DNA from 3 places in the Allobosea sp. FG18 genome. Region 2 is predicted to be linked to each of the others. Evidence: predicted binding sites of a transcription regulator. Region 2 holds the regulator's gene; each other region holds the start of a gene.
The links. Region 2 encodes LexA, which represses DNA repair genes until DNA is damaged. Its sites were predicted from a motif close to TGTTCNNNNTGTGTTCNG; they were not measured.

Region 1 (10,166 bases), on a different contig from region 2:
CCGCAGCGAGAGGGCGAGATAGGCGCGGTCACCAAAGCCCTCGCGGAGGCGACGCAGGCGAAAGGCGCAATCCTCGTCGGCCAGGTCCGGCACGAGCACCGCGACCAGCCCTTCCGCATGCGCAGCGACGTCCGACCATTCGAGATGACATTGTGCCTTTCCGCCGCGCTTCTTGCCGATGGAGAGCAGTCGGCACAGGCGCGAATAAGCTGGCCGGTCGATGGGATAAACCAGCAGCGACATGCCATCAGCGAGATCGAGGCGGCAGCCGACGATCAGCCTGACGCCGGTTGTCTTCGCCGCCTCGTGCGCCCGTACGATCCCGGCAAGCGAATTACGATCTACGACCGCGAGCGCCTGGATGCCGAGCAGCGCGGCTTGGGCGAACAGTTCATCAGCCGAGGAGGCGCCGCGCAGGAAACTGAAATGGCTGGTGACCTGTAGCTCTGCATACCGGGCGCTCATCCGAAAACGCCATGCAGGAACCAGCGATGCGAACCTGTGGCGACGTCTTCGCCGTCGCCCGCGCGATAGAGCCAGTAGCGCTCGCCGGCATCATCCTCGACCCGGAAGTAGTCGCGCACGGCGACCATCTCCGCCTCGCGCTTCCACCACTCACCGAACACGCGCTCTGGGCCATCCGCGCGCCGGACCCGCCGACGGATCCCGCGCCAACTGAACCAGGCGGGTGGATGGTCCGGTAGCAGCGCCATGGTCTCGACCGGTTCCGGTCTCGGTAGCAGCCTCGCCGGGCGCGGCCAGTGGCCTGGCCAGACCGCTCCGGTCTCCTCAGTTAGCGCTGCGACACGGCGAACAGAACGCTCGGGGACATCGCTGGCAACCGGGACCATCCGATAGACGGCCCGCTCACCGACACGATTGGCGAGGGTGTCGATGAGGCCGGACACGTCCGCGCCGGTTTCCTCCACCAGGGAGTTGACCGCCTGCTTTCGTTCGAGCGGCTCAGCCAAGGTCGCTGCCAGCGTCATGATCTCGATGCCGAAGCCAGGCTCGATCGCCTCGATCTTCTCACAGAAGAGCCGCGTAAGTGGTTTCACGTCGCAAACAGGCTTGGCGAGCCCAACCCGCACTGTCTGAAGTCCGCGGTCGACACGATGGCAGATGAGATCGAGGCGCCGAGCGCCAAGACAGCGCGCCTCGAGGCGATCGCAGAGCTGGGCAACCAGTTTGCCGATGTAGCGAGCAATTGTCTCCGGCGCGCCAATCGGCTCGGCGAACGCGCGCCGAACTTCGATGAGGTCAGGTGGGCGGATAGAGATGATGGGCTCCGCGACCTCCCCGAGCGCCTGGGCCAATCGGCGAGCGATCTCTGGCCCAAAGCGCAGCGTGAGCGGCGAGCGCGGTTGGGCGATGATGTCGCCGGCAGTCTCGAATCCTAGAACGCGCAGGTCGTTCGATATCGTGGCGCGCAGTCGCAAGCATTCTAGAGGCAGCGGCAATAGCGGCTGCGCTTCATGCCCGATCGGCGTCACGATCGTTGCCCGAGAAGTGTATCGAGCGAGCGCATGGGCCGTCCCCCAGCTGTCAGCGATCGCAGCCCTGGCCTCGACGCCCGAGATCGCCAAGCGTCCAACGATGGCGTCCAGCATGTCGGCTTCTCCGCCATGCAGGTGTTCTGCACCCGTCGTGTCGATGACGATACCATCGGGAGGGTCCGGCGCGACGATCGGGGCGACGCGCTGATGCAGCCAGATTGCCAGCCGCTCAAGCTCCTGTGCGTCCGCGGCGGGGTTCGCTTCCTCGACCAGCAGGCCAGGCAAGAGCGCCTGCGCTTTCGTGGCCGGCATGCCGACGCGAAGCCCGGCTGTCAGTGCAGCGGCATTCGCCGCCTGCACTAGCCTCCTGCTGCCGTCGCGAGCGATGAGGACGAGCGGGACCTCAGGCGGAGGCGCCGCGCCGCCAGCCATCCGCCGAAACCGATCGATCGACCAGTTCGGGAGGAAGACCGAGACGACCCGTGTCTTCGCATGCCTCCAACTCAAAATCCGCGCTTTCGCCTGCCCGGGCCCGAATCAATTCAACAAGCCAGCGTGACCGCCCTACCCCCGGCACCGGCAGCGCTGTCGATGGAAGCACCGAAACCCGCCATCGGGTCATCGCCGCCGTGGGCTGACCAAAATCAGAGGCGTCGACCTCGCGTCGCCATCGTCGCAGCGCGATGCCGATAGCACCTGTCCCCTCCGCGGCGAGCTGAAGGCGACGCGACGCTGTCATGGACAAGCGGGCTACCTCGCCGACGACGGAGCCCAGCCCGCCATGGCGCAGGCCCTCTTCCATGCAGGCGAGCACCGTTTTGTCATCGCCGGCCTCGACGTAGATCACGCGGTCAGGGATCAACCCCGCCTGCGCCATCGCCGGCGCGAACAGATCGGCTCGGGTGAGGCACCAGAGCACCTTGCCGCGACTCCTCGCGGCAACCCCGGCGCTGAACAATGCCGCCGCTGCACCGTCAATCGCGCCGTTGCCGCCGCCCGCGACCTCATGCAGTGCTCCTAGCGCGAGGCCTCCACCAGGCAAGCGTGAGTCGACCGTCGCGATACCGAACGGCAGCACCGTCCGGCCGCGGGCGCCTCGGCCCTCGATCCGCTCGATCTGGTCGCGGAGCGACTGAAATAACGGCTGTGGCCGCAACGGACTTTACCTGCTAGAACGACACCTGATGTTCCTCTTATGTTCTCAGCGAGAGGCTGAGAGTCAAGCTCGTTGTTTGGCGGGAACACAGCGACGCGACGGGAGGTTGCCGAGAAGCAGCCTGTGCATCCGAGCAGGAGAACCAAATGTCCGAGGATCCAACCGAAATCGTCCAGCAGTCATACGAGGTGGTCGCCTGGCGAGGGCTCGCGCTAGCCCTTCTGGCGCAGATCCTGGTTCCAGCGCCGGAGAACGAGGAGGAGTGCTCCCAGTTCCTTCACACCGTGCTGGCAGATATTCTCGATCAGACGGTCAACAGCGAAGCCATGCCTGCAGAACTTGATCGAAGCGCCTTGCGCGCCGAATTGGAAGGCGTGAACAAACGGCTCCGGGAGGAGCTCGCTGAAGCGCAACTCGATCGACAAAAGCTCCGAAAAGAGTGGCTTAAGTCGGGAGGTAACTGATCACCCACAGCGGATCGACGACCTTCAGGACGCCCACGTCTAAGGAGCAACGTATTTGCCGCAGCCACCAGGAATGTAGAAGCTGGGAACACGCGATTGATCCATGCAATTAATTCCGGACCCGCAATCCTGAGCAGAGCATTATGTGAAGCGCATCTCAACGCACATCGCGGAGTGGCCTCTTCCATCAACGGCCACCCTTGGGTCGTCGATCCGCGCCAAGGGAATCGAGCGCGAAATCAGGCGGCGGCTTCCTTGGTCAATGCGGAAGCATTTCACGGTCGAAACCGGCAAAGCGATCCTTCACATGCCGGACGCCGAAGCTGTTGAGTTTGACGCTCTGTCTGCGATCGTAGCGGATATGTTGGCCGAAATTGCCGAGTTGCCAATCCTCCCCAGCGAGGCCGAGGATATTCTCTCCATTTCATCTCGCGAGCGTCATAAGTGGCTCGACGACGGCCGGCTCCAGAGCGCGGGGACAAAGACGGTCAAGCTACGTGGTCGGGCCAAGGCCGTCACTTTTCACGTGTTCACCCCAGGCTTCATCGAGCATGTCCTCGATAGCGGCCTGCCGGAAATCTGGCGGGAAGAGGATATCGCAACGACAGCGGAGAACCGGCGGCGAGCAGCTGGAAAAGCGGCTTTGACGCGCGCGGGCAAGCGTTCGGCCAAATCCCGTGAGGCAGCGCCCGGCCCGGACGAACAGGAAACCGGCCTCGACGGCTGGGAAGAGTTTGAGGCTGAAGGTCTGCTTCGGTGAGTATGCCGCCCCGAACGGGCGGGTAAAAAAGCTACTCAGCTGTCGCCTGAACCTGTCGGGTTGAGCGACACCTGATTTGTTCAAGTCCTTCATGCGGCAGGATCGCAGTCTCTTTCACGCGGCGGCTAAGCTGGCAATTGCGGCTGCCACACCACCCGAGCCGTGCGGGATTTCTTTGGCCTGAAGCGCCATCTCAACGGCTCCGAGAGCTCCAATAAGTGCCGCGGCGTTGAAATGACCCATGTGGGCGATCCGGAAGGCCTTGCCGTGATAATCTCCAATCCCGAGGCCGAGCGTTACGCCACAGACGTCGCGTGCGAAGGCTGTGATGACGCTTACGTCGACGCCAGGCGTTAACACAGCTGTCACAGACGGCGCTCGGTCTGCCCCATCAGTCACTCCGAAGGTGAGAGCCTGACCACTCGACCAGAGATCCACGGCAGCATGCGTCGCCTTGGCAAGGGCGGCGTGGCGGCGCCAGATCGCCTCCAGCCCTTCCTCGAAGATCATGTCGAGCGCAGCACGCTGTCCAAAGAGGAGATGCTCCGGCGCAGTGCCGCAATGCTTCATATAGGCCAGCACGTTCATCCGGCCGCTCCAATCCCAATAGCCAGTGCGCAGATCGGCGCGCTTGTGCGCGGCAAGAGCCTTCTCGTTGGCCGCGACAAAGGCGAGGCCTGGCGAGGACATGAGGCCCTTCTGCGAGGCTGAGACGCTGATGTCGATGCGCCAGGCATCCATCTCGAATTCCATGCAACCGAGGGAGGCAATGGCATCGACCATGAACAGAGCAGGGTGGCCGGCGGCGTCGATGGCCCTGCGAATGGCCGGAATATCGTTGACGATGCCTGCTGCGGTATCGATCTGGACCACCATCACCGCTTTGATCGTGTGCTGCGTGTCAGAACGCAGCCGGGCCTCGACCGCGGCTGGATCGACGGCCCGGCGCCAACTGCCGGGGAGCATCTCGACATCGACGCCCATAAAGCGGGCCATCTCGCCCCAACCGACGGCGAAGCGGCCGCTTTCCAGCACCAGAACCCTGTCGCCTCGCGACAGAACATTGCTGAAGGCCGCCTCCCATCCACCATGGCCGTTGGCGGCGTAGACGAAGGTTTCGCCGCCAGTCCGGAAGACGCGCTTGAGATCGGAGAGAACCGTTTCGGTCAGGCTGACGATGCTGTCGGAACTGAGTTCCTCAGCCGGCCGCATCATCGCCTGAAGCACACGATCGGGAATGTTAGTGGGGCCTGGCATGGCGAGCAGCGGCCGGCCATTAGCGAGCGACATGCCGAATCCTCAGAACGGTAAAATCACCACAGCAGAAATCCGCCAAGCGCGTTTCCCGGGCAAGCGCATGCGCGCATTGCCCGGCATCTCGCTCTGCATGACGCGGGGGCGCACTCGACCGTCAGTGTGTCCAAAAATCTCTCTATGGTGCGTCCGAGCTGTATCTCCGGTTCAGCTCTCCGCTGTCGTCGCAGCTGGCCCCGAAAACTGGCAAGGCGAGAGTGACTGATATCGTTGCTTGACATGAAATACGCTTGGTATACCGTTGGAATAACAACAGCGTTCAGGGTGCGGCCGTGTTGCCGCGCCGATGAGCGACGAGGAAGCAAAGCGAGGGTTTATGCGATGAGTTCACCCGTGCGGCCTGCCCATGCGGCGACTGAGAAGCTCATCACTTTTTTGTATTATCGCGATCTGCCAGCCGCGATGCGCTTCTACGAGGACGTGATCGGGCTGACGCTGGAGATCGACCAGGGCTGGTCGAAGATCTATCGCGTCACACCGAACGGTTATGTGGGGCTCGTCGACGAGAGACGCGGCAGCCACCGCGCCAACGACATCAAGCCGGTGCAGATCTGCATGCGCGTCGCCGATGTCGATGCCTGGTACGCCTATATCCGCGAGGTCGGACCAGCTGGATTGCGCGAGCCACGAAGCAGCGCCGAGCTCAAGATCCGCGCTTTCGTCTTCAACGATCCCGAAGGCTACCAGATCGAGATTCAGTCCGCGCTCGTCTGAGCGCGCGATATTTCAATCACGACCAGACCAGGCGCAGGGAGCGATCGGATGATCAGAAATGGCCTCACGGATTTGTCGCGCCGAGGAGCACTTGGTCTGGCGCTGCTTGGTGGAGTTGCGCTTTCGGGCGCCGCCCGTGCTCAGGAGAAGGCGCTCACCATCGCATTGACGGCGGATGCAGTGATCCTCGACCCGCATGCGGCCAACGAGCTCACCGGCAACATCATGTTCTACCACTTCTATGACCCGCTGGTGGCACGCACGCCGGAGCTGGGTTTCGAGCCGGGTCTCGCCGAAAGCTGGCAGGTGGTGGACGACACGACCTGGGTGTTCAAGCTCCGCAAGGGCGTGAAGTTTCACAATGGCGACGAGCTCAAGGCGCCGGACGTCGTCTTCACTTTCGAGCGCCTGAAGAAGGCGCTGATGTCGAATCTCGTCGCCAATATCGCCTCTTCTCGCGCGATCGACGACTACACGGTCGAGATCAAGACGCCCAAGCCCTACGCCGTGCTGCATATGGCGCTGGCCGAGGTGCTGATCGTCAGCGAGAAATACACAAAGGCCATCGGCGACGAACAGATGGGCCTGAAGCCCATGGGCACAGGGCCTTACAAGCTCGCCGAATGGGTCAAGGAAGACCGCATCGTGCTGGCCGCGCATGCCGACTACTGGCGCGGAAAGCCGAAGATCGACAAGGTCACCTTCAAGCCGATCACCAACCCGGCGACGCGCACCGCTGCCCTTCTCACTGGCGGTGTCGACGTCATCCAGGACCTGGCGGTGCGCGACGTGGCGAGCGTCAAGGGGAACCCGGCCTTCGAGGTGATCACGCGGCCCAGCTTGCTGAATATGGTGATCGCGATCGACACGCGCGAAAAGTCGCCGACGATCGACCTGCCGAGCAATCCGATGCGTGACCGGCGCGTGCGCGAGGCGTTGGTGCGCGCCATCAATATCGAGGCCATCAGGACTGTCGTGATGAACGGCTTCGCCACGCCGAGCGAGCAATACGTTCCGTCCTCGCACCTGGGATATGTGCCAGGGCTCGATTTCCGGAAGACCTACCCGTTCGACCTGGAGAAGGCCCGGGCGCTGATGAAGGAAGCCGGGTTCGAGAAGGGGTTCTCCATGACCCTCGACACGACCAACAACCGCTATGTCAACGACGGCGCGATCGCGCAGGCGCTGGCCGGGATGCTCGCGCGGATCAACGTCAAGCTGAACCTCAACCTGATGCCGCGGTCGAACTTCTTCGGGTACATCCGCGTGCCGTCCGACAAGTCGAGCTTCATCATGAGCGGTTGGGATACGCCCTCGGGCGATGCGGGCAACATGTATTCGACGCTGCTGTACAGCCGTGGCAAGAAGCCTGGCTTCGGCCAGGCCAACCGCGGAGCGTTCAGCAACGAGGAGTTCGACGGCTGGATCGACAAGGCAGACGCCACCGCGGATATCAAGCAGCGTAACGGTTTCCTGCAGGAGGCGACAAAGGTTGCAACCCGCGAGATACCGATGATCCCGCTCCATTACGAGCAGGACATCTACGCGGCCAAGAAAGGCATCAAGGTCGTGCCGCGCATGGACAAGTTCATCTGGGCCTACGAGATGGATGTCAGCTGACGGCTGTTCCCGGCTTACGAAAATAGCCCGGCCGGCCTGGCAAGGCCGGCCCCTTATGGCGCCCGCGCCAATGACACGTCACGCCTGAAAGTTTGCCCTCGTGCTAGGCTATCTGCTCAAGCGATTGATCCAGATGATCGTGGTCCTCTGGGCCGTGTCCGTGCTCGTCTTCGTGATGATGAGCTTCACGGGCGATCCGACGTACATGATGGTCCCGCTCGATGCGACCGAGGCGCAGATCGAGCAGGCGCGCCGGCTGCTTGGGCTGGATGACAGCCATCTCGTGCAGTACTGGCGTTTCCTGTCGAGCCTACTGCAAGGCGATTTTGGCCGATCTTTCGTGTTTCGGCAGCCGGCGATGCAGCTGATCCTGGAGCGCTTGCCGGCGACGCTTGAGATCGTCGCTCTTGCCATGGCGATCGCGCTCGTGCTGGCGATTCCACTCGGCGTCTACGCCGGTGCCAACCCGCAGCGCGCGGGCAGCCGCGCCGTGATGGCGGGCTCGCTCGTCGGCATCTCCCTGCCGGGCTTCTGGCTCGGCATGGTTCTGATCTTCGTCTTCGCCGTGAAGCTCCAGCTCTTTCCTTCCTCGGGACGCGGTCCGACGCAGGAATGGCTCGGCATTCGGGTCAGTTTCCTGAGCTGGGAGGGCCTGCGCCACCTCATCCTGCCGGCGCTGACGCTCTCGGTCGGCACGCTCGCCATACTGATGCGCATCATCCGCGCCGAGATGATGGAGGTGATGAAGCAGGACTACATCAAGTTCGCCCGCGCAAAGGGCACGGATCGGCGGGGCGTGCTGTTCAAGCACGGGCTCAAGAACGCGCTGATCCCGCTTGTCACCGTATTCGGGCTGATGCTGGGCGATCTCATCGCTTTCGCGACGCTGACCGAGACGATCTTCGCCTGGCCCGGCATCGGCAAGCTCCTGGTCGACTCGATCTATCGCGGCGACCGACCGGTGATCGTCGTCTACCTGATGTTCGTAGCCTTCATGTTCGTCGTCGTGAACTTCGTCGTGGACATGCTTTATGCGCTCATCGATCCGCGCATCAAGATCAAGTGAAGCGCAGCCGATGAACGCTTTATCGTCGTCGATCTCCCGCTTTGCAGCCTCGGAGTTCTTCCACAACTTCCGCCATAACAGTTCCGCCATCCTCGGCAGCGCGATCGTTGTGATGTTCGCGGTTATGATCGCGCTGGGCCCATGGCTCGTCGCGCAGGACCCTTATGACGTGGCCCAGCTCGAACTGATGGATTCCTTCAAGCCGCCGGTCTGGCTGGAAGGCGGGACGTCGCAATATCTGCTGGGCACCGACGGACAGGGCCGCGACGTGCTCGCCAGCATCGTTTACGGCAGCCGCATATCGCTGTTCATCGGAGTCGCGGCGATGTTGGGCTCCTGCCTGCTCGGCACCACGCTCGGGCTTCTCGCGGGCTTCTACGGCGGCCGGCTCGACAGCCTGATCATGCGCATCGCGGACATCCAGCTCTCCTTTCCCTCGGTGCTGACCGCGCTCTTCCTGATGTCGGCGTTTGGAACCGGCGTCGACAAGGTGCTGATCGCGCTCGTCTCGGTGGGCTGGGTCGTCTATGCGCGCATCGTTCGCGGTTCGACGCTCCGCGAAACGCAGAAGGAATATGTCCAGGCGGCGCGGGTTTCAGGCTTGCCGAACCGCAAGATCATCCTACGCCATGTGCTGCCCAACGTGCTGACGCCGCTGATCGTCGTGGCGACGATCCAGGTGGGTACCTTCATTTTGATTGAAGCGTCCCTTTCCTTCCTCGGCGTCGGCGTGCCGATCACGGAGCCCTCGCTTGGCCTGCTCATCAAGAACGGCTTCGACGTACTGTTCTCCGGCCTGTGGTGGATCTCGGTATTCCCGGGGCTGTTCATCATGCTGATCGTGTTCGGCATCAACCTGCTCGGCGACTTCCTGCGCGACGAGCTAAACCCGCGGCTCAAATGATCTCAGCCCCGCTCCAGACCGGCGCGATCCAAACCGCCGAGAATGTGCCGTTGCTCTCCGTCCGCGGCTTGAAGACGTACTTCCACACCTTCGGCGGAGTGGTGAAAGCGGTCGACGGCGTCGATTTCGACCTGGCAACAGGCGAGATACTCGGTCTCGTCGGAGAATCCGGCGGTGGCAAGTCCATGATCGGCTTCTCAATCATGGGGCTTATCGACCCGCCGGGCCGCATCGAGGCTGGCGAGATCCGATTCGAAGGGCAGGATCTGGTTCGGCTCGACGAAGGCGGCATGCGCAGTATTCGCGGCAAGCGCATCGGCATGATCTTCCAGGATCCGATGACGGCGCTCAATCCGCTCTACACGGTCGGCAACCAGCTGGAGGAAATGCTACGCCTGCACACCGATCTACCGGCGGCGGCGCGACGAGCCCGCTGCATCGAGATGCTGCGCGAGGTCGGCATTTCCCAGCCGGAGGAACGGCTGAACAACTACCCGCACCAGTTCTCGGGCGGAATGCGCCAGCGCGTCGTCATCGCGATCGCGATGATCGCCGGCCCCCGCCTGCTGATCGCCGACGAGCCGACGACGGCGCTCGACGTGACCATTCAGGCGCAATTGCTGCGGTTGATGAAGCGGCAGGTCGAGCAGACCTCTGCCTCGCTGATCCTGA
Region 2 (10,166 bases):
TGAAGTCGCTCTTTCCTCAGGCTGATATCGCCGTGATGGGCTTCGGCCCGGTGATCGCGCGCCTGCCTCTGCTGCTGCGGCGGATGGAGGATGCGGCACGCGGTATCGCGGAGTTCCAGCCTGATCTGCTCCTGACGATCGACAGCCCGGATTTCTGCCTGCGCGTCGCGAAGAAGGTGAGGGCGCGGGCGCCTTCCATTCCGATCGTGCACTGGGTCTGCCCCAGTGTCTGGGCCTGGCGCTCCGGCAGGGCACGGCGGATGGCGCCGCATGTCGACCGCATCCTGGCCCTGCTGCCTTTCGAGCCCGCCGCGCTCGCGCAGCTGCACGGCCCGGAAACCGTCTATGTCGGCCATCCCCTGATGGAACGTCTCGCCGAGATGCGCCCCGATGCGGAGGAGCAGCGTCGACGCGACAACGCCGGGCAGCCGGTCGTGCTCGTCCTGCCCGGCAGCCGGCGCTCCGAGATCCACCACCTGATGCCGGTCTTCGGCGAGGCGGTGGCGAAGGTTGCGGCAGCGGTGCCGGGCGCCCGCTTCGTGTTGCCGGCGGTGCAGCGGCTCCAGCCCCTGATCGCGGAAGCCGTGGCGCGCTGGCCGGTCGCTCCGGAGATCGTCACGGGCGAGGCGGCCAAGCTTGCGGCCTTCCGTGAGGCCCGCGCCGCGCTGGCGGCCTCGGGAACCGTGACACTGGAACTCGCCCTGTCGCAGATCCCGACCGTTGCGGCCTATCGCGGTGCCGGCTGGGAGGCCTTCCTGGCGCGGCGCCTCATCAAGCTGCCGAGCGTGATCCTGCCCAACCTGATCCTCGGCCGGAGCGTCGTCCCGGAATTCATCCAGGAAGAGGCGACCGCCGACGCTCTGAGCGGCCACCTGCTTGCCGCGATGGCCGAGGGCGACAAGCGTCAAGAGCAGCTCGACGGTTTCGCCGAGGTCGAGACCATCATGCGTTCGGCCGGACCTAGCCCGGCGGCGAACGCGGTTGCTGCGGCCCTGGCCATCCTGCCGGCGGAGCAGGCCGGCTAAGCGCTCCCGTCACCCATGGCCGCGGCTTCGAACCAAACGCTTGTCATTCCGGGGCGCGCCGCAGGCGCGAACCCGGAACCCACGACCGGGTGAGACATTTTGTGTCCGGTTGTTGCCCGCTCGCCCAGTCGTAGGTTCCGGGTTCTTCGCGCACGCGAAGCTCCGGAATGACAAATGTGGTGGCGTCCTGGACAGCGACCACCACGGCGATCGCAAGCTCTTCAACCCATGAAAAAGGCGCGGGGCTTTCGCCGCGCGCCTTTCCGGGTCGTCGATACCGCAGCGATCAGCGGCGGCCGATCGGGGTATAGTCGCGCTGGGCCGAGCCGGTATAGAGCTGGCGCGGGCGGCCGATCTTCTGGGACGGATCCTCGATCATTTCCTTCCACTGCGCGATCCAGCCGACCGTGCGGGCGACGGCGAAGAGCACCGTGAACATCGAGGTCGGGAAGCCCATCGCCTTCAAGGTGATGCCCGAATAGAAGTCGATGTTCGGGTAGAGCTTCTTCTCGATGAAGTACTCGTCGGAGAGGGCGATGCGCTCCAGCTCGACGGCGACGTCGAGCAGCGGGTCGTCCTTGATCCCGAGCTCGTTCAGCACCTCATGCGTGGTCTTCTGCATGATCTTGGCGCGCGGGTCGTAGTTCTTGTAGACCCGGTGGCCGAAGCCCATCAGGCGGAACGGATCGTTCTTGTCCTTCGCCTTGGCGATGTATTTCGGGATGTTGTCGACCGAGCCGATCTCCTCGAGCATCTTGAGCGCGGCTTCGTTGGCGCCGCCATGCGCGGGTCCCCACAGGCAGGCCGTGCCGGCCGCGATGCAGGCGAAGGGATTGGCGCCCGACGAGCCGGCGAGGCGCACGGTCGAGGTCGAGGCGTTCTGCTCGTGGTCGGCGTGCAGGATGAAGATCCGGTCGAGCGCGCGCGACAGCACCGGGTTGACCTTGTACTCCTCGGCCGGCACCGCGAAGCACATGCGCAGGAAGTTCGAGGTGTAGTCCAGCGAATTCAGCGGGTACACGAAGGGCTGGCCGACGGTGTACTTGAACGCCATCGCGGCAAGAGTCGGCACCTTCGCGATCATGCGCATCGAGGCGATCATGCGCTGATGCGGGTCGGAGATGTCGGTGGAGTCGTGATAGAAGGCCGACATTGCGCCGATCGAGCCGACCATTACCGCCATCGGGTGGGCGTCGCGGCGGAAGCCCTGGAAGAAGCGGGCCATCTGCTCGTGCACCATGGTGTGGCGCGTGATGCGATAATCGAAATCGGCCTTCTGCGCGGCCGTCGGCAGCTGGCCCTCGAGCAGCAGGTAGCAGGTCTCGAGGAAGTCGCCATGTTCGGCGAGCTGCTCGATCGGATAGCCGCGATAGAGCAGAACGCCCTTGTCGCCGTCGATATAGGTGATCTGCGACTCGCAGCTCGCCGTCGAGGTGAAGCCGGGATCGTAGGTGAACATGCCCGTCTGGGCGTAGAGCTTGGCGATGTCGATGACGGCGGGGCCGACAGACCCCTCCTTGATCGCCATGTCGACGGTCTTGTCGCCGACCTGGAGCTGGCTGGTATTTCCGCTCATCGATACCGATCCTTTCAAGGCTCGCTGCTGTTCCGCCCCGGTTTCGCCTCTCCGCGCTTTCGCGCCGGGCATCTCGCATCCGAAGGCCGCGAGGTGACGGCCGGATGTCGGAAGGAGAACGGGAGAGATGGTCCATGTGACTGAATTACAAGCAATATTCGTACACGCCCGCGTTGCCGCACCGCAATGCACTTGCGCGTCACTAGACCATTTGCGCAGTGCATTCAACCGAGCCAAAAGGCGGTTGGAACCGCGCTGCGCTCATATCTGCGCGAGCTGGTGCTCGATGGCCGACAAGGGCGCTTCCGACCCTGCGATTTTCTTGGGCTTGGTGTGGTTGAAGGCGCCGCAGCGGCGGGCCCGGAGGCCTCGCGCCACCGACTTGTCATTCCGGGGCGCGCCACGGGCGCGAACCCGGAACCTACGACTGGGTGAGGCATCAGGTGTTCGGTTGCAGGCGGCTCACCCGGTCGTGGATTCCGGGTTCTTCGCTACGCGAAGCCCCGGAATGACAGGGTGGCCCTGTTCGTCCTGCTTCACGCGGCCTGATCGGCGAGCCGGGCCAGCGTCTCTTCGCGGCCCAGAACCGCCATGACGTCGAACAGGCCCGGCGACATCGCCCGGCCGGTCAGCGCGGCGCGCAGCGGCTGTGCCGCCTGGCCGAGCTTGAGCCCGCTCTCCTCGACATAGGCGCGAACCGCCGCTTCCAGCGGGGCCGGCGACCAGTCGTCGACGGCGGCGAGCTTCTCCGCGATCTTCGGCAGGCGCTGGCGCGCGGCCTCGTCGAGCAGGCCCTTGGCCTTGTCGTCGAGCTGCAGCGGGCGCTGGGCATAGAGATAGAAGGCGCTGTCGAGCAGTTCGATCAGCGTCTTGGCGCGCTCCTTGAGGCCCGGCATGGCGGCGAGGAATTTTGCCTCCAGCTCCGGCGAGAGCGTGGCGCCGAGGCCGCGCGCCGGCCCGATCTCCGGCAGGATGACCTTGAGCGCGGCAAGCAGGTCCGCATCATCCGACTGACGCATATAGAGGCCGTTGAGGTTCTCCAGCTTGGCGTAGTCGAAGCGCGCCGGCGAGCGGCCGATCGAGGACAGCTTGAAGGCGTCGATCATTTCCTGGGTGGAGAACACCTCCTGATCGCCATGGCTCCAGCCCAGCCGCACCAGATAGTTGCGCAGCGCCGCCGGCAGATAGCCCATCGAGCGATAGGCATCGATGCCGAGCGCGCCGTGGCGCTTCGAGAGCTTGGCGCCGTCCGCGCCATGGATCAGCGGGATATGCGACATGCTCGGCACGTCCCAGCCCAGCGCGTCGTAGATCTGGGTCTGGCGGGCGGCATTGGTCAGGTGGTCGTCGCCGCGGATGATATGGGTCACGCCCATGTCATGGTCGTCGACGACGACGGCGAGCATATAGGTCGGCGTGCCGTCCGAGCGCAGCAGCACGAGGTCGTCGAGATTCTCGTTCTGCCAGACGACGCGGCCCTGGACCTCGTCATTGACCACGGTCTCGCCGGTCTGCGGCGCCTTGAGGCGGATGACGGGCTTCGCGCCTTCCGGCGCGGTCGACGGATCGCGGTCGCGCCAGCGCCCGTCATAGCGCAGCGGCTTGCCCTCGGCGCGCGCCTTCTCGCGCATCTCCTCGAGCTCGGCCGGGGTGGCATAGCAATGATAAGCCTTGCCGGCGGCAAGCATCTGCTCGGCGACTTCGCGATGCCGGGCGGCGCGCTGGAACTGGTAGACGGTCTGGCCGTCCCAGTCGAGCCCGAGCCATTCCAGCCCGTCGAGAATCGCGGCGATGGCGGCATCGGTCGAGCGTTCCCGGTCGGTATCCTCGATGCGCAGCAGCATCTTGCCGCCTTGCCGGCGGGCATAGAGCCAGTTGAACAGCGCGGTTCGGGCTCCGCCGATATGCAGGAATCCGGTGGGCGAGGGCGCAAAGCGCGTGACGACGGCGTTGCTCATGGGAGGGAACTCCGGCCGGGCGGCCAGGGCCGTCCGGGGCAAGACAGGGGAAGGGGCCGGATCGTGACATGACAACCGGCGCGCGCCCTGTAACATGGCTTTGCCGGAAACGCTAAGCGGTCAAATCGCAGCGCCGGCGGGGGAGAGCGGGCGATGCAGCCGGCACCGCCGGGGCAGGGGCAGGCACAGGGCCGGCGCGGCGCGCGCGCCGATGCCTTGCCGGCACGGCTCGGTGCCATGGCCCCGCTGGCGGCCAATCTTCGCCCGTTGCTGTGGCAGCTTTGGCTCCATCTCTCGCGGGGTTTCGCGCTGGAGGTCGAGAGGCGCCGGCCCTTCCTATGGCTGCCGATCGCGATGGGCGCCGGCATCCTGCTCTATTTCGCTGCCGATCGTGAGCCGGCATTATGGGCGCCGCTGCTCGGCTTAGGCTTGAGCAGCGCGGCGGCCTTCGCCCTGCGGAGGCGCCCTCTCGCGTCGATGACCTGCCTCGCGGCGGCGGCGGCCTTTCTGGGCTTCGTTGCCGGCGTCTGGCGCACGGACGATATCAAGGCGCCGATGCTGGAGCGGCCGCGCATCGGCGAATTGACCGGCTTCGTCGAGAGCGTCGAGGCGCGCGACAGCGGCGCGCGGCTCGTCATACTGGTGACCGATCTCGCCAATGTGCCGGTGGACCAGCGGCCGAAGCGGGTCCGCGTCAATATCCGGCAGGGCTCCGTCGCACCGGGGGACCACATCGTCGCAACCGCGCGCCTGCTGCCACCTCCGGGACCGGCGCGAGCCGGCGGCTACGATTTCGGCCGCGACGCCTTCTTTCGCGGGATCGGCGCCGTCGGCAGCATCTCCGGCAAGATCGCGCTGGCAGCACCGCCATATCCGCTGCCGGCGCGCCTCGCGCTCGACGTGACGATCGACCGCGCCCGCAATGCCCTGACCAAACGCATCGCCGAGGTCGGGGGCGGGCAGGGCGGGGCGGTTGCCGCCGCGCTCGTCACCGGCAAGCGCGGCCTGATCACCGAGGCCACCAATAACGACCTGCGTGCCGCCGGTATCTATCACATCGTCTCGATCTCCGGCCTGCACATGGTGCTCGCCGCCGGCACGATCTTCTGGCTGGTGCGCGCGCTGCTGGCCCTGTCGCAGACGGTGGCGCTGCACTGGCCGGTCAAGAAACTCGCCGCTGTGGCGGCCATGCTGGGCGCGACCGCCTATTGCATCTTCTCGGGCAGCGATGTCGCGACCGAACGCTCGCTGATCATGACGCTGGTCATGCTCGGCGCGATCCTGGTCGATCGCGCGGCGCTCAGCATGCGCAACCTCGCGCTCGCCGCCATGATCGTGCTGCTGCGCGAGCCGGAAGCGCTGCTCGGGCCGAGCTTCCAGATGTCCTTCGGCGCGGTCGCGGCGCTGATCGCCTTCGCCGAGCGCTGGGAGCGGAGAGATCGCAGCGAGCCGCCGTCGGCATTGCCTTGGCCGCTCGGGCCAATCTGGACGGCGGCGCTCGGCATCCTCGTCACCACCATGCTGGCGACCGCCGCGACCGCCCCCTTCGGCGCCTATCACTTCCAGACCTTCAACCCGTTTGGGCTGCTCGGCAACGCCATGGCGCTGCCCTTCGTCTCGCTTTTCGTCATGCCGGCAGCGGTGTTCGGCGTGCTAGCCTATCCGTTCGGGCTGGACTGGCCGGCCTGGGCCTTGATGGGGCTTGCCTCCGATGTCGTGCTTAAGGTCGCGCACTGGGTCGCGACCATCGACCATTCCACCGTGACGGTCGCAGCCTTCGGCCCGGTCGTGCTGGCCTGTTTCGCGATGGCTTTACTCTGGCTGACGCTCTGGACCACGGCCTGGCGCTGGCTGGCGGCCGTGCCGCTCATCCTCGGGGTCGCCATTGCCGGCAAGCCGGAGCGGCCGGAGATCCTGATCGAGCGCGACGGTTCCGGGCTTGCCGTGCGCGGTCCCGATGGACGCCTCGCCATCGCCGGCAAGCCCAGTCGCTTCGTCCTGCAGCAATGGCTCGCTGCTGATGGCGACAGCCGCTCGCCGGATGATCCGACATTGCGCACCGGCGTCACCTGCGACCGGCTGGCTTGCGTCGCGCAGACGACCGACAAGCGCACGATCTCGTACACGCGCGAGCGTCTCGCGATCATCGAGGATTGCCTGCGCGCCGATCTCGTCGTCACCGCCATTCCCTGGAGCGGGGCCTGCAAGGCCAGACTGGTCGAGCGGATGGCGCTATCACGCGACGGCGCGACCTCGCTCTACCGGACGGCGACCGGGTGGAACAGCCGAACCTCGGAGCCGACCGCAGCCGACCGTCCATGGACCCGCCGGCGCGAGCCTCGCCCTGCAGAGGTGGCAACCCGGCCGGTTGGTCAGCCCGCAACGGTGCAGCCTGCATCAGCCTCCGACAGTGAGGTCGACGCCGATGTCGAGCGCCTTCAGTAGCGTCGCATCAGATTGACGAGGCGGCCCTGGATCTTGACCCGGTCGGGGCCGAGCACGCGGGTCTCATAGGCCGGATTCGCCGCTTCGAGCGCGATCGAGGAGCCACGCTTGCGCAGGCGCTTCAGCGTCGCCTCCTCGTCGTCGATCAGCGCGACGACGATATCGCCGGTATTGGCGGTGTCCTGCTTGCGGATGACGACGGTATCGCCGTCGAGAATGCCGGCTTCCACCATCGAGTCGCCACGCACTTCGAGCGCGTAATGCTCGCCGGAGCCGAGCATGTCCGGCGGCAGCGAGACGGTGTGACTGCGGCTCTGGATCGCCGAGATCGGGGTGCCCGCTGCGATGCGGCCCATGACGGGAATGGCGATGGAATGCCGGCTGTCGTCCTCGACCGCTGCTGGCCGGGGCTTGGCGACGCTCGGCTGGGCGCCGAGACCGCCCTGCACGACGGCCGGGCTGAAGCGGGGTCGCGGCTGCGGGGCGCCGAACCCGTCCGGCATCTTGATGACTTCGAGCGCGCGGGCCCGATTTGGCAGGCGGCGGATGAAGCCGCGCTCCTCCAGCGCCATGATGAGACGATGGATGCCGGATTTCGAGCGCAGGTCGAGCGCGTCCTTCATTTCGTCGAAGGAGGGCGGCACGCCACTTTCGCGCAAGCGTTCCTGGATGAAGCGCAGGAGTTCGTGTTGCTTGCGTGTCAGCATGGTCGCCGCCAGCCCCTCAAAGCGCAGATTCGAAACAAAGCACGAACACCATACGCGTTCTGCTTGTGTTCCGCAAGCTGCTATGCCTTCGCGGAAGCGTGAGATAGCCGTATGGAAAACGCGCCGTCATTCCGGACAAGCCGCGTCAGCGGCGCCGATCCGGAATCCATCATGGAGCGCGGCGTTCTACGATGGATTCCGGGTCTGCGCTTCGCTTGCCCGGAATGACGTCGCGGGGGCAATAAAGAGCGCGCGCTCTACCGCAACGGCAGGATACGGCAGGAATCGCCCTTCTTCGCGGCAGCGGCATGGGCAGGCCGAATCGTCAGGGCCTGCGCCCGCGCGAGCGTACCAAGCATCGAGGAATCCTGCCGGTCGAAGGGCGTCGCGACCCAGCCTTCCGGCGTCAGCGTGAGCTCCGAGCGCAGATAGTCCTCGCGCTCGTCATTGCCGGGCATGTCGCGGCCGAGGATGGCGGGAATGCTGCGGTCGCGATCGGCATCGGCAATGCCGAGCAGCGCCTCGATCAAGGGCAGCACGAAGAGATGGCCGCAAACGATCGAGGAGACCGGATTGCCCGGCAGCCCGACCACGACCATCCGGCCGAGCCGCCCGGTCATCATCGGCTTGCCCGGCCGCATCGCGATCTTCCAGAATCCGAGCGTCATGCCGGCCCGCGTCAGCGCTTCCTGCACGAGATCGTGCGCGCCGACCGAGGCGCCGCCGAGCGTGATCAGCACATCGGCATCGGCTGCGCGCGCCCTTGCGATCTTCGCGGCGAGATCGGCATGGTCGTCGCGGGCGATGCCAAGGTCGAGCACGGTGCCGCCGGCCTTCTCGACGAGAGCGGCGAGCGAAAACGAGTTCGAGGCGACGATCTGGTCGCGGCCGACCGGCTCGCCCGGCGCCACCAACTCGTCGCCCGTGGCGAGAATCGCGACGCGCGGCTTCCGCCGGACCGGCAAAGTCGGATGCCCCATCGCGGCGGCGAGGCCGAGTGCCGCACTGTCGAGCACGCGACCGGCCGACAGCAAAACGTCGCCCTCGTGGAAGTCGAGCCCCGCCGCGCGCAGGAATTTGCCCTTGGCAGGCGGCACGCGGACGCGAATGACAGGGCTGTCGACGCCATCGGCATCTTCCTGCATCAGGATCGTGTCGGCGCCGTCAGGCATCGGCGCGCCCGTGAAGATGCGCACGGCTTGTCCCGGGCCGACCGCTCCCTCATAGGCCCGGCCGGCGGCGGATTCGCCGATCACCGAGAGCGAGACGCCTTCCGCCATCTCGTCGCCACGCACGGCATAGCCGTCCATGGCCGAATTGGCGAAGGGCGGCTGGGTCCTGAGCGCCTTGACCTCGCCGGCGAGCACCCGCCAGGCGCATTGCGCCAATGGCAGGGTTTCCGCTCCCGTCGGCTCCGGAATGCTGTCGAGCAGCGCCTTGCGCGCGACGGGGACCGGAGTGAGCGCCATCAGCTAGCATTCGCCTCGTAATCGCCCGACTGGCCGCCAGACTTGTGCAGCAGCCGGATGTTCTCGATCCGCATCGCCCGGTCGACGGCCTTGACCATGTCGTAGACGGTAAGACAGGCGACGGAGACGGCGGTCAGCGCCTCCATCTCGACGCCGGTCTGGCCCTTCATCTTGACCTCGGCGCGCACGCGCACGCCCGGCAGGGCCTCGTCGATCGCGAGGTCGACGGCGATCTTGCTGAGCAGCAGCGGGTGGCAGAGCGGGATCAGTTCATGCGTGCGCTTCGCCGCCATGATGCCGGCGAGGCGTGCGGTGCCGAGCACGTCGCCCTTCTTGGCGTTGCCGTCGCGCACGATCGCGATCGTCTCCGGCGCCATGACGACCTGGCCTTCGGCGATCGCCATGCGGGTCGTCTCGGCCTTGCCGCCGACATCGACCATATGCGCCTGGCCTTGCGCGTCGAGATGGCTGAGCCGGCTCACGCCGCGACGGCCTTGCCGGTCAGCAGCGCCTGCGTTGCGGCGGTGACGTCGGCCTGTCGCATCAGGCTTTCGCCGACGAGGAAGCTGTTGACGCCGATCCGGTTGAGCCGGGCAATGTCGGCATGCGTGAAGATGCCGCTCTCGCTGATGACGATACGGTCGGCCGGCACGCGCGGCGCCAGCCGCTCGGTCACGGCGAGATCGACATTGAAGCTGCGCAGATCGCGGTTGTTGATGCCGAGCATCCGGCTTTCGAGCTTGAGCGCCCGGTCGAGCTCGGCATCGTCATGGACCTCGACGAGGACGTCCATGCCGAGCTCGCGCGCGGTCTCGTTCAGGGCGCTCGCGGTAGCGTCGTCGACACTGGCCATGATGATCAGGATGCAGTCGGCGCCCCAGGCGCGGGCCTCGTAGACCTGATAGGGCTCGTAGAGGAAATCCTTGCGCAAGGCCGGCAGGCCGGCGGCCTCGCGCGCCGCGGTCAGGAATTCCGGCTGGCCCTGG
Region 3 (10,166 bases), on a different contig from region 2:
GGGCGAAGGGGTCTCTCCCGCTCTCCTGGCGCGGCCGATCGCGGTAAGAACTTGATTCCGAAACAGCTTCCAAGCTGTTGTCCAAAAAGCTGGAATTGACATCGGCCGGCCGTGGTTCGACGCCGCCGTTCTCCTCCGCCTCCCGTACGATCTGGGCCGGAGCGTAGAAGCCCATCGGCTGGGAATTCAGCAATCCGGCAGCGAAAGCCGCCGGATAGTGCTTCTTGAGATAGGAGGAGATGTAGACCAGCTTGGCGAAGGAGGCCGCATGACTCTCCGGGAAGCCGTAGCTACCGAAGCCCTTGATCTGCTCAAAGCAGCGCTGGGCGAAATCGCGTTCATAGCCGCGTGCGACCATGCGCTCGACCATCATCGTCTCGTAATTGCCGATGGTGCCGGCATTGCGGAAGGTCGCCATCGCCTTGCGCAGGCCATTGGCTTCGATGTCGGAGAATTTGGCGGCGACCATGGCGAGCCGCATGGCCTGCTCCTGAAAGAGCGGCACGCCCTCGGTCTTGTTCAGGACCTCGAAAAGCTCATCCGGCCGTCCATGCTCCTGCGAGGGGGCCGGATAAGTCACCTCCTCGATCCCCGCTCGCCGCTTCAGGTAGGGATGGACCATGTTGCCCTGGATCGGGCCGGGCCGGACGATCGCAACCTGGATGACGAGATCGTAGAATTTCCGCGGCTTGAGCCGCGGCAGCATGTTCATCTGGGCGCGGCTCTCGACCTGGAAGACGCCAAGCGACTTGCCCTCGCAGAGTATATCATAGGTCGCTTCGTCGCCATCCTTGAGATCGGCGAGCGCGTAATCCCTTCCCCCGTTCGCCTTGATCAGATCGAACGCCTTGCGGATGCAGGTCAGCATGCCCAAAGCCAGCACATCGACCTTCATCAGCCCTAGTTCGTCGATGTCGTCGCGGTCCCATTCGATGAAGGTGCGCTCGTCCATCGCGGCGTTGCCGATCGGCACGGTCTCGTCGAGGCGTCCGCGCGACAGGACGAAGCCGCCGACATGCTGCGAGAGATGGCGCGGATAGCCCAATAGCCGGGTGGCGAAATCGACGGCGCGGCGGATCGTCGGATTGGTCGGATCGAGCCCGGCCTGGCGGATACGGGCATCGCCGATCTCGCTGCCCCAGCTGCCCCAATTGGTATCGGCGATACGGGCGGTGACGTCCTCGGTCAGGCCCAGCACCTTGCCGGCCTCGCGGATGGCGCTGCGCGGCCGGTAATGGATCACGGTCGCGGCGATGCCGGCGCGCTCACGGCCGTAGAACTTGTAGATCCACTGGATCACCTCCTCGCGCCGCTCGTGCTCGAAATCGACGTCGATATCGGGCGGCTCCTTGCGCTCGGTGGAGATGAAGCGCTCGAACAGCACGTCGTTTTCGGCCGGATCGACGGCGGTGATGCCGAGCACGTAGCAGACGGCGGAATTGGCGGCCGAGCCGCGGCCCTGGCAGAGGATTCCCTTGCTGTTGGCGAATTCGACGATCTGGCGGATGGTCAGGAAATAGCGGGCATATTCGAGCTTTCCGATCAGGTCGAGTTCCTTCGCCAGCAAGCCCTGAACCTTGTCCGAAATGCCGCCGGGATAGCGGATCAGGCAGCAGCGCCGGACCAGCTCCACCAGCCAGTCCTGATCCTTCCAGCCTGGCGGAATCGGCTCATCGGGGTACTCGTATTTGAGTTGGCCGAGATCGAATTCGATGCGGGAAAAGAGAGCTTGCGTCTCGGCGATGGCCTCGGGCGCATCGCGGAATAGGCGGGCCATTTCCTGCGGCAGCTTGAGATGGCGCTCGGCGTTGGATTCGAGCAGGCGCCCGGCCCGCTCGATGGTGGTGCCCTCGCGGATGCAGGTGAGCACATCCTGCAGGTCGCGCTGCGCGATGGAATCGTAGAGCGCGTCATTGGTCGCGATCAGCGGCGTGCGGGTCGCTGCCGCGATCGCCTTGAGACGCGCGAGGCGGCGGCGGTCGTCGCCGCGCCGGTGCATGCTGGCGGCGAGCCAGACAGCGCCGGGCGCGGCCTCGTCGAGCCGGGCGAGCAGCGCCGGCAGATCGTCGAGCCTGCGGCCCGGCATCAGGGTCAGCAGCAGATCGCGGGCATCGTTGAGGAGGTCGTCGAGGACGAGGTGGCATTCGCCCTTCCTAACGCCGTCCTTGAGGTTGCCGTGGCTGAGCAGACGGCAGAGCCGGCCCCAGCCGGCGCGATTGGCAGGGTAGACGACGATATCGGGCGTGCCGTCGGCGAAGACGAGGCGGGTGCCGGTCGCGAGCTTGAAGCGCTCCGCCTTCGCCTTCATCTGCGCGGGGGTGAAAGGCAGGGCGGCAAATTCAGGGTTCTCGGCCCAGTAATACTCGCCAGGGCTGCCGCCTTCCCTGACCTTGTCGGGCGCCGGCAGGCCATCCTCGCGCAACTGCTTCAGCGCTGCCCAGGCGCGCACGACGCCCGCCACCGTATTGCGATCGGCGATGCCGATGCCGGAATAGCCGAGCAGCAGCGCCGTCAGCACCATATGCGGCCCCGGCGAGGCGCCGCGCAGGAAGGAAAAATGCGAGGCGGCAATGGGTTCGACGAAGGCATTCGCAATCTGATTCATGCGAAGAACCCGTGCAGGAACCAGCGCGGCGGGGCGCTGTCGGCTTCGTAGAAACCGATGCGGTAAAGCCAGAAGCGGCGTCCTTGCGCATCCTCGACGCGGTAATAGTCGCGCATCGGCTCGTCTGAGCCGTCACGCCACCATTCGGGGGCGATGCGCTCGGGGCCTTCGGCGCGGGCGACGTCATGGATGAGGCGCCGCCAGCGGAAGCGGATCGGCGGCCCATCGGGGACCTCCGCGATCGCCTCGACCGGCTGGGGCGGCTCGAAGAGCTGGAGCGGGCGGGCCGGCGGCTCCTGCGGTTCGGGCGCGGACCAAGGCGTTTCCGGCAACGACGCTGCGGCCGAGAGTGCCTTGGCAGCACGGACGGGATGATGCGTGTCCTGCGCCGCGAAGCGCAGCACGCGATCGCGGCCGAAGCGCGTGACGAGCCGGTCAACCAGATCGGCCACCGCCTCCTCCTCGACCGCCCGGCCGTCGAGGCTGTGCTGGGGCGTGTCGAGCGGCTCGCAGAGCGGCACGGCGAGCTTGATCGCATCGAAGCCGAAACCCGGATCGAGCGGATCAGCCAGGGTCTCGACGCGCTCGCGATAGAGCCGGAGCAGCGCCCCGGCGTCGCGCGAGGGACGCCCGGTCTCGATAGCGAGGCGGCGCACGGCGCCATCGCTGCGAAAGAAGCCGAGTTCGAAGATGCGCCCGCCCTCGCCGCGTGCCTCCAGCACCCGCGCCGCTTCGCCGATCAGCCTGACGACCACGGCCTCGAGGCTCGCGGCATCGGCGAAAGGCTCGGCGAAATGGCGCTCGACCACACAATCGGGCGGCGGGCGCAGGGGCGTGATGCGGCGGTCCTCATGGCCGAGAATGCGCCGCAGCTTGACCGCCAACGCCTCGCCGAAACGGGCGGAGAGCGTTTCGGAGGGGCGCTCTGCGAGGTGGTCGAGTGTCTTGAGACCGGCGCGGGAGAGCGCGATCACGGTCTCAGTGTCGGTATCCAGAGCGGTAGTCGGCAGCGAGCGCAGCAGCGCCTCCTCCTGGCCGGGGGGGACGATGCCACCCCGGCCATGGCGGGCGCAGGCGCGAGCGGCGTCAGGCGTGCCGGCGATGGCGGCTTTCAGTTTGAGGCCACCGCGCTGCATGGCGCGCCCGGCAAGATTACCGAGCTCCGCCTCGCCACCGAAGAGATGAGCGCAGCCGGTGATGTCGAGCATCAGGCCATGCGGCTCGTCGAGCGCGACCAGCGGCGTGAAGCGGTCGCAGAAACCGGCGAGCGCTTCGAGGAATTCGTTGTCGGCCTGCGGCTGCGTCTCCAATGCAACGAGATCGGGAATGCGGGCGCGGGCGTCGGCCAGCGTCATCCCCCGCGTCAGGCCGAGAGCGACGGCGCGCTGGTCGCAATCGACGAGGCGCAGGGCGTTGCCCTGCATCTCGGTCAGCACATGCGGCTTCTCAGCCTGTGCGCCGGAGGCTGGTATCGCGCCCGTCCGCCGCAGCCTGTCCGTCGCCAGGAAGGGGAACCAGAGGGCGAGATAGCGGCGCGGCATGATCTGTCCGGGCAGATCGGTCGAAAAGGCTGCGTTCCGCAAAGCAATGTCGGTCACGGTCCCACTCCACACGCCACTCACGCTCGGCCGCGCCGCCGCGCTGGCGCAGCAATCTCAGGGCGAAGGCCGGGGCGCCCGGCGCATTCGCCTCCAGAGCCCGCGAGGCGAGCGCCCTCACCTGCCAGCGCGTGCGCGCCGCGCTCGGTGCCTCGGCGGCCGCGACGCGCAGCAGCAGTACCGGCACGCCCGAGGCTTCCGCCGCGAGGGCGAGCCGGCGGCTCGCCGTCAGGTCGAAAGGGCGCGGCTCGCCCCAAGGCTCGATCAGCACGGCGCCCAACGCGGCACAGCGCGCCGCTTCAGCCCCGGCCCGAAGCACCCCTTCGCCATCGCGCGCCCGGACCAGGAGCAGGCGCGCCGGATCGAGCCCGAGCTCGTTCAGCCCCGGCGCATGGATCCGCCCGGCCTCGGTATCGACGAAATCCTGCCGCGCCCAGAGAATGGTGCGTTCATCGGCCTTCTCCTCGACCTGCCCCGCCCGCAATGCGAGTCCGAGCGCGAAACCGGTCGCAGCGGCGAGATCGGCGACCTCGGCGGCGTAGATCTCGTGCAGCGCGGCCCTTACGAGCCCGCCGTTCAGGATCTCGTCCAGAGCGGGCACGCCGAGGCCGATCCGGCCGGCCGCGGCCGGACCGCTCCGCAGAGCGGCCTCAGCAAGGCTGCGGCGCAGATCGGACAGGGTCGGTGCGGTCTCTGGCATGGAAGCACGATAATTGTTCTCTATTTGTTCTTTTATAGAACGCTCCCGGCCGGAAGGCGAGTCGAGTCTTCCAGCCGTCCCCATGCCCCTGCCAGAGGGTGACGCGGATCAGGTCTCGCCGCTGACGGCCAGGGCCTTGATCTGCGAGGGCGGGCGGCCGAAGCGCTTGCGAAAGCAGCGGTTGAAATAGGAGAGACCACCAAAACCGACCTCATAAGCGACGGCGCTGATGGCCAGGGTCGCAGCCTCGGCCGTGACCAGCCGCTGCCAGGCGCGGTCGAGCCGGCGCTCCAGCACATGATCGAAAAAGGTCCGCCCCTCGGCCCCGAACAGCTTCTGGTGAGGAGCGACGGCATGCCGACGAACGCGCCGCGGCGTGACGTCTCGCACATCCTCTAACTGATCGATCTCAACATGGTGGAGCGGATCGAACTCGTCGCGGGCGCCTCCAGCCTCTATGGCGCGGGCGCGACCGGCGGCGCGATCAGCACCGCAATCCGCGGATTCCCCAGAATATCGGCCGTTCGCTGGCGCCGGAAGCCCCGGTCACGGTCTCCGGCAAGGTCGCCGACGCGATGGGCTACGGTTGCCTGTTCTCGCTGGCGACCGCGATCTCAGCCATCGCCGTGATCGCGACGGCCCGGATGCTCGCGCTGCGAAGATCATGCAGCCACCGGGCGCCGGAACGATCGAACTCGGCTGAGCATGGCGGAGAGCCCGTCCCCGCGCTAGCCTTGGCCGCATGTGGGAGATTCTCTCAACCTATTGGCCGCATATCCTCGCGGTCATCACCGTCGTGACGTCGACCGTCGCCGGCGCGCATGCGGTGATGACGAAGGACGAGGTGCGCGCCGCCATCGGCTGGGTCGGCGTCATCATCCTCTCGCCGATCGTCGGGCCGCTGCTCTACGCCATCGCCGGAGTGAACCGCATCCGGCGCGCCTCGATCCTGGCGCAGCGGCCGGGCCATGGCATGGCCGCCGCCGATTTCCATGTCGAGGACGAAGTCGTCGGGACGCATTTCGGCCGGCGCTTCCTCGCGCTCAAGACGCTCGGCGATCGTGTCGCCCGCCATCCGCTGACCACAGGCAACCGCATCGAGACGCTGGAGACTGGCGACGCGGCCTATGCCGCGATGCTCGCCGCGATCGCTGCGGCCGAACGCAGCATCATCCTGGAAAGCTATATCTTCGACCGCGATCCGCTCGGCCTGCGCATCGCCGACGCGCTGATCGAGGCGCATCGACGCGGCGTTGCGGTCCGGGTGCTGATCGACGCAGTCGGGGCGCGCTATTCGGTGCCGAGCATCGCCGGGCATCTGCGCGAGGGCGGTGTCGCCGTCGATGTCTTCAACGGCAACATCATCGTGGGCCTCAGGCTGCCCTACGCCAATCTCCGGACGCACCGGAAGATCATCGTCGTCGACGGCACGGTCGGCTTCATGGGCGGCATGAACATCCGCGAGGGCTTCACCCGCGAATTCGCCGGCGATGCCTTCGCCCATGACACGCATTTCCGCATCGAAGGCCCCGTGGTCGCCGATCTCTTCGCAGTCGCGGCCGAGGACTGGTGCTTCGCCACCGGTGAAGCACTCGCAGGCCCCGCCTGGGAGATTCCGGCACTGGCGCGCGGCGGCATGCCGGTGCTGGCGCGCGCAGTGCCGACCGGGCCGGATTCCTATCTCGAAACCAATCACAAGCTGTTGATCGGGGCGCTGTCGGTGGCGCGCCATTCGGTCCGGATCATGTCGCCCTATTTCCTGCCGGACCAGGAACTGATCAGCGCGCTCGTCACCGCGGCACGGCGCGGCGTCGACATCGATATCGTCGTGCCTTCGGTGAACAATCTCGTGCTGGTCGACCGGGCCATGACCGCGCAATTCGACCAGATTCTGAAGAATTACTGCCGGATTTGGCGCTCCACAGGCGCCTTCGACCATTCCAAGCTCCTCGCCATCGACGGCAGCTGGGCCTATGTCGGCTCCTCCAATCTCGACCCGCGCTCGCTGCGCCTGAATTTCGAGATCGACCTCGAAGTTCTGGACCACGGTTTCGCCCGCGCGATCGAGCGCCGGATCGAGACGGTGATGGCCACTGCGACCCCGGTCACGCTTGCCGGCCTGCGCGCCCGGCCCTATGTCATGCGTCTGATCGACAGGCTGATCTGGCTCGGCTCACCCTATCTCTGAGCCGCAGCGGTCATACCCCTGATGCCATGAATGCCTATGCCGGTCCCCGTTCGACCAAGCGGATCCGGAGCACGAGCCGGCGGAGCGATGCAGAAGAAGAGCCAGAGCCTGCCCGCCAGCATCATCGCCTCGCTGCGCCAGCGTAAGAACCGCCCCGGCACCATCCCGGCCGGCGAGGACGGACGCTCCGGCGGCACGCTGGTCGCCTCCTACAACGTCCATAAATGCGTCGGCATCGACGGCCGCTTCGATCCCGGCCGGGTCGCGCAGGTGATCCGTGAGATCGCGCCCGACGTCATCGCCTTGCAGGAAGCCGACAAGCGCTTCGGCGCCCGCCACGGCCTGCTCGATCTCGCCCGGCTGAAGGAGGAAACCGGCCTCATGCCGGTCCCCGTCGAGAGCGCCAATGCCGCGGCCCATGGCTGGCACGGCAATGTCGTGCTGTTCCGGCAGGGGCTGGTGCGCGACGTCCATCAGGTCTCGCTGCCGGGCCTGGAGCCGCGCGGTGCGCTCGTCGTCGACATCGACCTCGAAAGCGGAGCGGCGCTCCGGATCGTCGCGGCGCATCTCGGCCTGCTCAGGCGCTCGCGCTCGCAGCAGGCCCGCATGATCATCGACCTGATGCGCAGCCGGGACGAGCGCCCCACCCTCCTGCTCGGCGACCTCAACGAATGGCGCCTCGGCGGCCGCTCGGCGCTCAGCGCGCTCGATGCCGCCTTCGGCGCGATGCCGGTGCCGGTGCCGAGCTTCCCGGCCGGTCTGCCCCTGCTGGCGCTCGACCGGATCATCGCCAACCGCCCCGAAATCCTGTCGGAGGTCGCGGTCCACGACTCGCCGCTGGCGCGCGTCGCTTCCGACCATCTCCCGATCAAGGCCTTCGTCGACCCCGCCATGGCAGCGCTGCCGGTCAGCGCACCCGAGCTCGTGCTCGTGCCGACCGAGGCGATGTCCCCCGGAAGGCCCGCCCCGCGAGACAAGGAAGCGCCCTTGCCGCTCTCCGCCCTGCCATCCGGAAAGGGGCGCCGCGGCAGCAATCGCGAGCTCGTGCGCAAGGCCGGCGACCAGTTGAAACGCGCCGTCAAACGGACCTTGCGACGACCGGACACGCCGCCGCGCTAGGTGACACGGCCAATTTCTGGCCGCGCCTGCCCGCCCCCCTCTTGTCATTCCGGGGGGCGCCGCAGGCGCGAACCCGGAACCCACGACCGGGTGAGACATCGTGTGTTCGGTTGCGAGCGGCTCGCCCAGTCGTGGGTTCCGGGTTCTTCGCTGCGCGAAGCCCCGGAATGACAAGGGTAGTTTGCACCCATGGTCATGCCGGCAATGCGCTTCAGCGCTGGCCAATCCCGGCGAAGCCTGCTCTCTGGATTCGTCAGCCGTCTCAGGACGCAGAATCAGATGCCGGATGCCTTGGCCGAGCGCCCGAGCGCGCTGCAACTTTTCCTGATCTTCGCGCGGATCGGGCTGACCAGCTTTGGCGGCGGCCTGAGCGGCTGGATGCTCCGCGAATTCGTGCAGCGCCGCCGCCTGATGAGCGAGGAGGATTTCCTCAACGGGCTCTCGGTCGCGCAGGCCCTGCCCGGCGTCAATGTCACCAACATGGCGATCTGGATCGGCTACAGGCTCGGCGGGCGCAACGGCGCCATCGCCTCCTGGCTCGGCATCGTCGTGCCGGCCGCCTTCGTCATCGTCCTGATCGGCAGCGTCTTCGCCTCGCTTGCCGGCTATGAGCTCAGCCATGTCGCGCTCAGCGGCGCGGCCTCGGCAGCGATCGGCCTGTCGCTGGCGATGGGGCTGACCGCGGCAAGGCGCGTGCCGCGCCGGCTGTTCCCGCTCGCGATCATGGCCGCGACTTTCGTGGCCGTCGCGATCCTGAAATGGCCGCTGCTCTGGACGGTGCTCGGCTTCGGCTCGCTCAGCGTCGCCGCGACCTACCGGGACGGCTGAGCGCCACAGCATGCAGTCCCTGCCCTTCAGCATCCTGCTCGTCTTCCTGCCGCTCTCGCTGGTGACCATCGGCGGCGGCCAGAGCGCCATCGCCGACATGCACCGCCAGATCGTCGAGGCGCATCACTGGATGAGCGCCGCGCAGTTCGTCGATGCCTTCGCCATCGCGCGGCTGGCGCCCGGCCCGGGCTCGCTGCTGGCGACGCTGATCGGCTGGCAGATCGCCGGGTTCTGGGGCGCGCTTGCGGCCACCGCCGGCATCTTCGGGCCGACCGCCTTCCTGATCTACGGGGTCGCCCATATCTGGTCGCGCTATGAAGGCGCCCGCCTGTTGCGCGCGCTCGAGAAGGGCCTGAGGCCGGTCGCTGCGGGCATGATCCTCGCCGCCAGCTATGTGCTGATCCAGTCGCTCGACAGCGGCTGGCTCGGCCGTGGCACCGCGCTCGTCTCGACCGCCCTGCTGTTGCTGACGCCGATCAATCCACTGCTGTTGATCGCCGGCGGCGCCGGCTGCTTCGTCGGGCTGCACTTTCTGGCGCTGATCTAAGCGCCTGCCGCAACGCCGAAGCCAACAGACACTGCACCATAACAGCAAATATATCGAACAATCAATCTCTCAATCAGTCCTCAACTCCTTTTACAAACCCGCGCCTTACAATAATTATATTATATACAACGATCAGTTTTGAATTATATCAATTATTATATTATAGATTCACAAAGAATCAACTTGCGAATCCTTTCGCTAGACCATTACACGCCCCGGACATGGGACTGGGGTTACGTAATGAATAATAATTCTAGACTGGTTTTCCTGACAGCGCTGCTGTCGACGACGGCGCTTTCGGTGGCACAGGCGCAAACGCCGCAGGCCAAAGGGCGCGGCAGCGAACAGATGATCTCGCTCGACCAGATCACGGTCACGGCGTCGCGCGGCGAGAAACAGGTGCTCGATGTTCCCGGCACCGTCAGCGTGATCACGCGGCAGGAACTCGACGAACGGATCACGCGCGACACGCAGGATCTGGTGCGCTACCAGCCTGGCGTCAGTGTCAACCGCATCACCACCGCCACGGACCCGTTCGGCAATTACGGCGGTTTCACCATCCGTGGCGTCGGCGGCAACCG

Region 1: a site for LexA is predicted at 2,682-2,699, ahead of ACODTJ_RS25945 (ImuA family protein). Genes of this name have one in related genera too.
Region 3: a site for LexA is predicted at 4,918-4,935, ahead of ACODTJ_RS22425 (ImuA family protein). Genes of this name have one in related genera too.

What each region holds. Positions count from the first base shown of each region.
Region 1 is NZ_JBMDKB010000032.1:5,825-15,990, forward strand. Features, by position in the region: gene ACODTJ_RS25935 (error-prone DNA polymerase) at 1-465, opposite strand, end outside; gene ACODTJ_RS25940 (Y-family DNA polymerase) at 462-1,928, opposite strand; gene ACODTJ_RS25945 (ImuA family protein) at 1,900-2,652, opposite strand; gene ACODTJ_RS25950 (hypothetical protein) at 2,799-3,116, shown strand; gene ACODTJ_RS25955 (hypothetical protein) at 3,262-3,876, shown strand; gene ACODTJ_RS25960 (pyridoxal-phosphate-dependent aminotransferase family protein) at 3,991-5,166, opposite strand; gene ACODTJ_RS25965 (VOC family protein) at 5,512-5,904, shown strand; gene ACODTJ_RS25970 (ABC transporter substrate-binding protein) at 5,953-7,524, shown strand; gene ACODTJ_RS25975 (ABC transporter permease) at 7,625-8,590, shown strand; gene ACODTJ_RS25980 (ABC transporter permease) at 8,601-9,494, shown strand; gene ACODTJ_RS25985 (ABC transporter ATP-binding protein) at 9,392-10,166, shown strand, end outside.
Region 2 is NZ_JBMDKB010000004.1:49,965-60,130, reverse strand. Features, by position in the region: gene lpxB (lipid-A-disaccharide synthase) at 1-1,025, shown strand, start outside; gene gltA (citrate synthase) at 1,312-2,601, opposite strand; gene gltX (glutamate--tRNA ligase) at 3,138-4,559, opposite strand; gene ACODTJ_RS06090 (ComEC/Rec2 family competence protein) at 4,713-7,004, shown strand; gene lexA (transcriptional repressor LexA) at 6,998-7,711, opposite strand; gene ACODTJ_RS06080 (molybdopterin molybdotransferase MoeA) at 7,969-9,180, opposite strand; gene moaC (cyclic pyranopterin monophosphate synthase MoaC) at 9,180-9,662, opposite strand; gene trpC (indole-3-glycerol phosphate synthase TrpC) at 9,659-10,166, opposite strand, start outside.
Region 3 is NZ_JBMDKB010000022.1:16,660-26,825, reverse strand. Features, by position in the region: gene ACODTJ_RS22435 (error-prone DNA polymerase) at 1-2,605, opposite strand, end outside; gene ACODTJ_RS22430 (Y-family DNA polymerase) at 2,602-4,146, opposite strand; gene ACODTJ_RS22425 (ImuA family protein) at 4,052-4,903, opposite strand; gene ACODTJ_RS22420 (helix-turn-helix domain-containing protein) at 5,012-5,293, opposite strand; gene ACODTJ_RS22415 (phospholipase D-like domain-containing protein) at 5,646-7,091, shown strand; partial or broken gene ACODTJ_RS22410 (endonuclease/exonuclease/phosphatase family protein) at 7,179-7,976, shown strand; gene ACODTJ_RS22405 (chromate transporter) at 8,490-9,038, shown strand; gene ACODTJ_RS22400 (chromate transporter) at 9,049-9,585, shown strand; gene ACODTJ_RS22395 (TonB-dependent hemoglobin/transferrin/lactoferrin family receptor) at 9,826-10,166, shown strand, end outside.